DNA from 3 places in the Enterococcus raffinosus genome. Region 3 is predicted to be linked to each of the others. Evidence: riboswitches for the same ligand, from Rfam matches in the RefSeq annotation. Region 3 holds a riboswitch; each other region holds the start of a gene.
The links. A riboswitch is a leader RNA that binds a small molecule or an ion and turns the genes downstream of it on or off. The one in region 3 is predicted to bind thiamine pyrophosphate.
Positions count from the first base shown of each region.

Region 1: it holds a riboswitch for thiamine pyrophosphate, as region 3 does, so the genes downstream of both, tenA (thiaminase II) here and thiT (energy-coupled thiamine transporter ThiT) in region 3, are expected to answer to the same signal.
Region 2: it holds a riboswitch for thiamine pyrophosphate, as region 3 does, so the genes downstream of both, thiW (energy coupling factor transporter S component ThiW) here and thiT (energy-coupled thiamine transporter ThiT) in region 3, are expected to answer to the same signal.

Region 1 covers NZ_CP072888.1:1,280,096-1,282,359, forward strand. Annotated here, with positions in the region: gene J9537_RS06285 (aminoglycoside 6-adenylyltransferase) at 1-452, opposite strand, end outside; TPP riboswitch at 592-683, shown strand; gene tenA (thiaminase II) at 864-1,520, shown strand; gene J9537_RS06295 (precorrin-2 dehydrogenase/sirohydrochlorin ferrochelatase family protein) at 1,819-2,264, opposite strand, start outside.
Region 2 covers NZ_CP072888.1:2,939,888-2,942,151, forward strand. Annotated here, with positions in the region: gene thiM (hydroxyethylthiazole kinase) at 1-736, opposite strand, end outside; gene thiW (energy coupling factor transporter S component ThiW) at 733-1,212, opposite strand; TPP riboswitch at 1,356-1,445, opposite strand; gene gloA2 (SMU1112c/YaeR family gloxylase I-like metalloprotein) at 1,623-2,012, shown strand; gene J9537_RS14380 (SdrD B-like domain-containing protein) at 2,051-2,264, opposite strand, start outside.
Region 3 covers NZ_CP072888.1:2,709,032-2,711,295, reverse strand. Annotated here, with positions in the region: gene J9537_RS13230 (2-hydroxyacid dehydrogenase family protein) at 1-160, opposite strand, end outside; gene J9537_RS13225 (low molecular weight protein-tyrosine-phosphatase) at 214-672, shown strand; gene J9537_RS13220 (hypothetical protein) at 745-1,107, shown strand; TPP riboswitch at 1,175-1,273, shown strand; gene thiT (energy-coupled thiamine transporter ThiT) at 1,323-1,910, shown strand; gene J9537_RS13210 (hypothetical protein) at 1,961-2,264, opposite strand, start outside.

The DNA.
Region 1 (2,264 bases), 1.4 Mb from region 3:
CACGATTCAAATTCAATTTTGGTTGGAGGTATTATGAGGTAGTCCTTGTCTGAGGCGGGTGGAAAGGCTGGTAGCAGATCATCCTTATCAAGCAAAGGTACTGTCAGACTATCCTTACTAAAGGATTCAAGTAGTGGAATCGGAATAAGAGTCAAATCAAGTCGATTGCCATCAGAAAAGAGCATCATCCAATTAAAGTGTCCTAATCCACTGGGGGAGCGCATTGTTTCAGGCGTTTGCAGCATCAAACGTTCTCCGAAACTATCGATCCATTCAGGATCCCTTTTGAAGGATTCGAGTTCTGTTACTACATAGACAATATCATAATCTTGATAGATATCTGTTGGGACGTTCTTATTGGCACGAGAACCATTTAAAAATACCGCGCGAATGCGATCGTCTTTTTTTGCTGTTTCGAGGATAATGTGGTACATTTCTTTTTCGCTTCTCATGAGGAATCATTCCTTTCGGTAACTATCTTTTTTTAGTATACCAAGTTTTATAAAGAAAGTAGGATGCTTTATTAAATACACAGAAGTTTAATTTAGTCGGCATTTTTTACAAGAAGAGTATGCTATACTTTTAGTAATTGAATGACACTAGGGGTGCTTCTGAAGCTGAGATTATACCCATTGAACCTGAAGCAGTTAGGACTGACGCAGGGAATGTGTAATGGTTTATAAATTTGTACCCGATCGCTTTTTTGTGGTTGGGTTTTCTTATGTATGAATTTCCAAACATAGAAGCCTCCTTTTCATTCTAAATAGGGATAAAGGAGGTTTTTTGTTGCGTTAGAGAAAAAATGTCACTTTTATAGTTTAAGTTGGATGCTGTTTAATCATTTTTTGAAAAGGAGAAATTAAATGACGTTTACGAAGTTAGCAAGAGAAGAAGCGGCAGTATTTTGGGATGGAAGCTTTTCGCATCCGTTTATTCAATCGTTAGCAGCAGGAGATTTAGCCCCAGAGATTTTTCGCTATTATTTACTGCAAGATCGGTACTATCTCGAACATTTCAGTAAGCTTTACCATTATATTGCTGAGCAAACTGATGATAAAGAAATTCAGGCTCAGTTAAACGAAAATGCCAAGAATCTTGAATTGGGTGAGCTAGCAATCCGATCTGAATTTTTCACTGAATTAGCCATTACTGAAAAGGAGATAGCCGAAACGCCGATAGCTCCAACAACGTATAATTACGTTTCACATATGTACCGACAGCTGATTGATGGGACACCGAAGACAGCTATTGCTGGAATGTTACCTTGCGCATGGCTATATCAGGAGATTGGTGTACGCTTAATTGAGATGGGTTCTCCCAACCCGTTATATCAGCGATGGATTGAGACATATGCAGGGGAAGAAGCTGCGCAAGGAATTGAAAAGGAGCGTGCACTGTTAGATCGTTTATATCAAGAAAGCGAAAAAGATGAGCAGCGAAAAATGATGGAAGCATTCGTTATTAGCAGTAAAATGGAGTATGATTTTTGGGAAATGGCTCTCACTTTAGAAAAATGGTGATAACAAAACTCGGGATCGTTCATAGTGAACGGTCTTTTTTGTTTGAAAACGATTGACAGACATTCTTTGTGTTCTATAAAACAAAAATTAACACTTGCATTATTACGAGGGACTAACAATGGTTTCGGAAGCAGAAATGGTTGTAAAAGCATTTATCCAAGAGAATGTTGAGGTATGTTTTGCTTATCCTGGTGGACAGGCAATTAATTCATTTGATGCCCTTTATTAATGGGTTAAATTGAAAGAACACCTGAGTAATCATCCTTTTATGAAATAAGGACAATCATTCAGGTGCTTTTTAATCCATTTTGATTCCTTTTAAATATTTACGCAAAGTTTTCAATAGAATCTTCGCTTTTTTAGGATTATTTCCATTTGTTGTTATGGCGATCCCGAAATCTCTTTCCTTCATGAATGCCATATTAAAAAAATTGCTGTTGTCTTGATTCGTTGTATCGTTTACGAGTTGACGTGGGGTGGTTTCATTTAAAATCGCATGATTAACCGCTTCATTATCTGTACAAATAAAAATAACTTGAAAATTACTAGTATCTCCGTATTGAAAAGATCGTTCGCGCAATAAGACTGTACCGTTCTTTTTTTCATTTAATAAGGTGTCTGAGAAGCTTGGTGAAATAACTGTTGGTTTCGCTCCCGCCTCGATCAATGCAGACACTTTTCTAGTGGCTATTTTCCCACCGCCAACAACGAGAATTGAGAATTGTTTAATATCAACTAAAATTG
Region 2 (2,264 bases), 230 kb from region 3:
GTCGAAAAGCCGCCAAGCCATTTTCATCGCCTGCTTGCTCTCCGCATAAATTAAAATAGCTGACCGCCGTAACGACCGCCGCCGAAGCCTCTGCTCCAGTCCCCAATAACGCGGCGATCAAAGCACCGACAACATCGCCGGTCCCAGTAAAGCGATCCAATGCCGGCACGCCGTTTCGCAGCTGCCAGACTCTGCACTGATCCACAATAATATCTTGGCTGCCAGTGGCTAAAAAGGTTGTTTTAGGATACGTCTTTGTTAATTGCTGCAGGGCATTCGTTAATTCTTCGATTGCTGGGTCACTTTGATCCAGCTCACTACCATCCACTCCTCGGGCATGGCTTGGTAAGCCGCAAAAATTACGCAGTTCAGAAATATTCCCCTTTACTACGGTTGGCTTTTCTTCAACAAGCTGACGCCCTATCCGATCTCTTGTGCGGCTGACCCCATAGCCTACTAGGTCAACGACTGTTGGCTTTCCCACCTTGTTTGCCAGCTTCGCAGCGGCGACTAAACTTCTTTCACGTTCCTCCGAGAGATGACCAATATTCAGCAATAAACCGTCTGTCTGTCGAAACAGCTCGTCAAACTCCCGCGGATCACAAGCCATAATCGGCTTTGCTCCGATATAAAGCAGCGCATTCGCTACCGTTTCACAGGTCACCTCATTGGTTATACAATGAACTAGCGGAGCCTCGGTTAAGGGCAGTAGTTTCGAACCATCTATTTTCATCATCCAAACATCCTTTCACTAGAAAACAGGCGCTGCCAGCGTTTAAAGATCGCGGTCTCCTTCAGCTTTACTAAGACGACAAAAGCAATCGCCGAACCAATCAGGGTCGCACCGACAAAGCGCGGGGTGTAAATCAACCAATACAGCTCATTCTGACTGCCGGTGAACCACACCATCACAGGATAAGATAAGAGAGATCCGATAATTCCCGTACCAACAACTTCACCCAGCATTGACCAAATCAGCTTCTTTCCCAAACGATAAAACAGCCCCGCAAAGAAAGCCCCAAACACCGCTCCCGTCAGCGCCAAAGGCGGAATCCCTAACATCGTCATCCGGATCAAAGCACAAACTAGCGCCATCACCGTTCCATAAATGGGGCCCAACAACACGCCGGCTATAATGTTCATGACACTAGACATCGGCGCCATCCCCTCGATTCGCATTAAAGGTGACAAAACAACATCCAAGGCAATCATTAAAGCCAATAGCGTCAATTTGTGGATTTTATTTTTCTCCACGACAAAAAACTCCTTTCTCATTTTCAAGCAACCATTCTGCAAGAAACAAAAGGAGTAAAAGACAGAAAAACCCAACCAAAATAAAATGGTCGGGTACGATCAGTCAACTAGCTACATTTCCCTGCGGCAGTCTTAACTGCATCAGGTTCCATGGGTATAATCTCAGCTAAACAGCACCCCAAATGTTTCTCTTCAATTGATTGGAGTATAACATACTTTTTTTAATCCAACTAGCTTATAATAAGAAAAGACTTTGTAAACTCCCTCAGCTTTGACGCGATAAGACGTTTAAGAAAGCGGCTAGAACGCCTCCAGCCTCTAGTCCTGTTACAATAAACTAGATAAGTAAAAACTGAAAGGATGGTTTTATGCCGAAACCAAATTTTTCCGCGATTCACCATGTCGCTATTATTGTTTCCGACTATGAGAAGGCGAAGCATTTCTATGTCGATATCCTTGGTCTGCCGATTATTCGGGAGCATTACCGACCAGAGCGTCAAGATTACAAACTCGATCTACAACTGAACGACGCAGAATTAGAAATCTTCGCGGTGAAAAATCCACCGAAACGCCCAAGCTTTCCAGAGGCAGCGGGATTACGCCATTTAGCCTTTAAAACAAAGGATATTGAAGCAACCATCGCTTACTTGAACAGTCACGGAATCGAGTGCGAACCTCTGCGAACCGATGACTTTACTGGTGAGAAGATGACCTTCTTCTTTGATCCTGACGGTCTGCCATTGGAATTACACGAATAAAAAACGCTCCTTTTCGTCGTTGAAAAGGAGCGTTTTCTCTATTCGGTTTTTCTAAGCGCAAAAATACGCGTTACTACGAGTCCAGCTAACAGAAGACTGATCAGATAAAAGAAGCCATTTTCTGCGTTGTTTTTCACGCCTGTGACAACGACTGATTCAAGATAACCGGCATTTAAAACGGGCTTTCTTTCTTTTTCGATGTCGATAGTAATCGGATCAGAAAAGCCATCCGGGTTCACGTGACTGCTAAGT
Region 3 (2,264 bases):
ACAGCGGACAGATCAGTACGTCACAATCAGCGATATTTTCGATCAATTCCTTTTTCGAAATTAACCCGCTGCCTTCATAAACGTGATACTCAAGGGCCGCTTCTTTCAATAATGATGTGCCAAGCTCAGGTAGTTTGGCGGAAAGATAAATTTTACTCATTTCCAATCCCCCATTTCATTTCAATAAATTGACTATAGCACAGGAGGACGAACATGAAAAAGATTCTATTTGTTTGCATGGGAAATATTTGCCGTTCACCAATGGCAGAAGCCATTTTCCGTGATGCCTTTCAAAAAAAGCAAAATCAGCAGTTCCAAGTGGATTCCGCAGCGACCAGTCGTTGGGAAGTCGGCAACCCGCCTCATCGAGGAACTCAGAAAATATTGGCTCAGCATGATATCTCTATTAAGGGAATGCGCGCACGCCAAGTGACGGAACAAGATTTTTATGATGCAGATTACATTATCGGGATGGACCAAGAAAATGTTTATGATCTGGAATCGATGGCACCTGCTGGAACCGAAGAAAAGATTTATTTGTATTTAGATCGCGTTCCGGGACACGATGGGGAGAGCATACCAGACCCTTGGTATACAGGAAATTTTGAAGAAACTTATGATTTAATTCAAAAAGGTTTAAACGAATGGTTAACTTTTTTTGAAAAAGGCTAGATTCCTTGTTTTTTCCCGTGAATTTAAGTAAAATCATACTACACAACCATGCTCTTGATAGGAGGAAGCTGAATGTCTAAAAACGAGAAGCCCAAAAAGAATTTAATCAAGCTGTTTTCGAATTCATCGTATCGTTTCATCTCGGATTTTTTGAATGATTCTGCTGAAAAACGCGCTCAAGAGCAAGCAAATGAGAATATTTTTCTCAAACTGAAGATGGCGGCTCTACAGAATAGTTTAGTAGTCATTCAAGTTCAAGATGAAAAAGATGAAGAAAAATTCCAAACAATTTCAGGCTGGCTGCCAAAAGTAGTAACCAATGAATCAATTGTTATCCGCACACAAGAAAATCAGCTAGTGATGCTGACGATCGATCGAATCAAGAAGGTTACAACTCTATCGCCAAGCGGAGATCAAGAAAGTATTTCGCGTTAAAAGTAATTAATACCTTTACGAGTGGGCGGACATCTGCTATACTCTGGGTGTATCAAAATAGAATAATACTGTCGCAAAGGGGAGCCCTCGGGCTGAGATTGAGATTACTCTAAACCCTAGTACCTGTTTCGGTTATTCGAGCGTAGGAATTGTGATGAAGTAAAGATATTTACTTCTCCTTTGTGGACTGTATGTTCAAAAGGAGGAGTTTTTTTATGTATAAGACAAGAATTTTAGTGGAAGGCACAGTGGTGGCGGCTTTGTCGCTAGTATTGTCGTTTATTCCCACAACCATCGGCAGCAGTTTTACAATTTCTTTAGGGATGATCCCCTTGACATTGTTTGCATTACGCAGAGGCTTGAAGCCGGCTTTGATGTCGGCGTTTATCTGGGGGATTTTGCATTTTCCAGCAAGTCAGGTTGTTTACCTAAGTGTGATACAGGTTTTGATTGAATACCCAATTGCTTTTACTTTTGCGGGATTTGCCGGCTTGTATGCAAAGAAGGTGCAACAAAGTTTAGCTGAACAAAATATGTGGAGCGTTCGAAAAAATATTATTCTAGCTTCTCTTGTTGGAACAGGGGCAAGATTCTTCTGGCATTTTATTGCAGGTGTGGTCTTCTGGGGCAGCTATGCCTTGTGGGGAATGAACCCGTGGATATTCTCACTAGTTATGAATGGGGTCAGTGGTTTAGCGACTGCAATCGTTACGGCAATTGTTGCAGTTCTCGTTGCAGAAAAGGCTCCGCAACTATATTTGCCGAAGGATACTAAGCTCATTCAAAAGCAAAGCCATCAATAAATAAGAAAAAGCATTTGTCTGTTTAAGGACAAATGCTTTTTTGAACACTATTAACGGAAAGAAAAGACAGGATCATCATTTTCGACCTCTAAAGCCCATACTTGTTTGGCTGTATCGTAAGTAATCTCTGCGATCTGTTGTTCTTTTTTATAATTTTTTGGACTACGTCGCCATCCCTTTTCATCAGATAAGAAAATAGGGATATGATAGATTTTATTTTTCAATTCTGACAGGTCAAGGCAGAAAATTGCGCCTTCTTGTAAAATTGGATATAATTCCTTCAACAGTTCTCCATCTAGGGGCGTGACCGAGGAGCCTTTTCGGAAGAAGGACCGACGATCATTGACTTTTTCT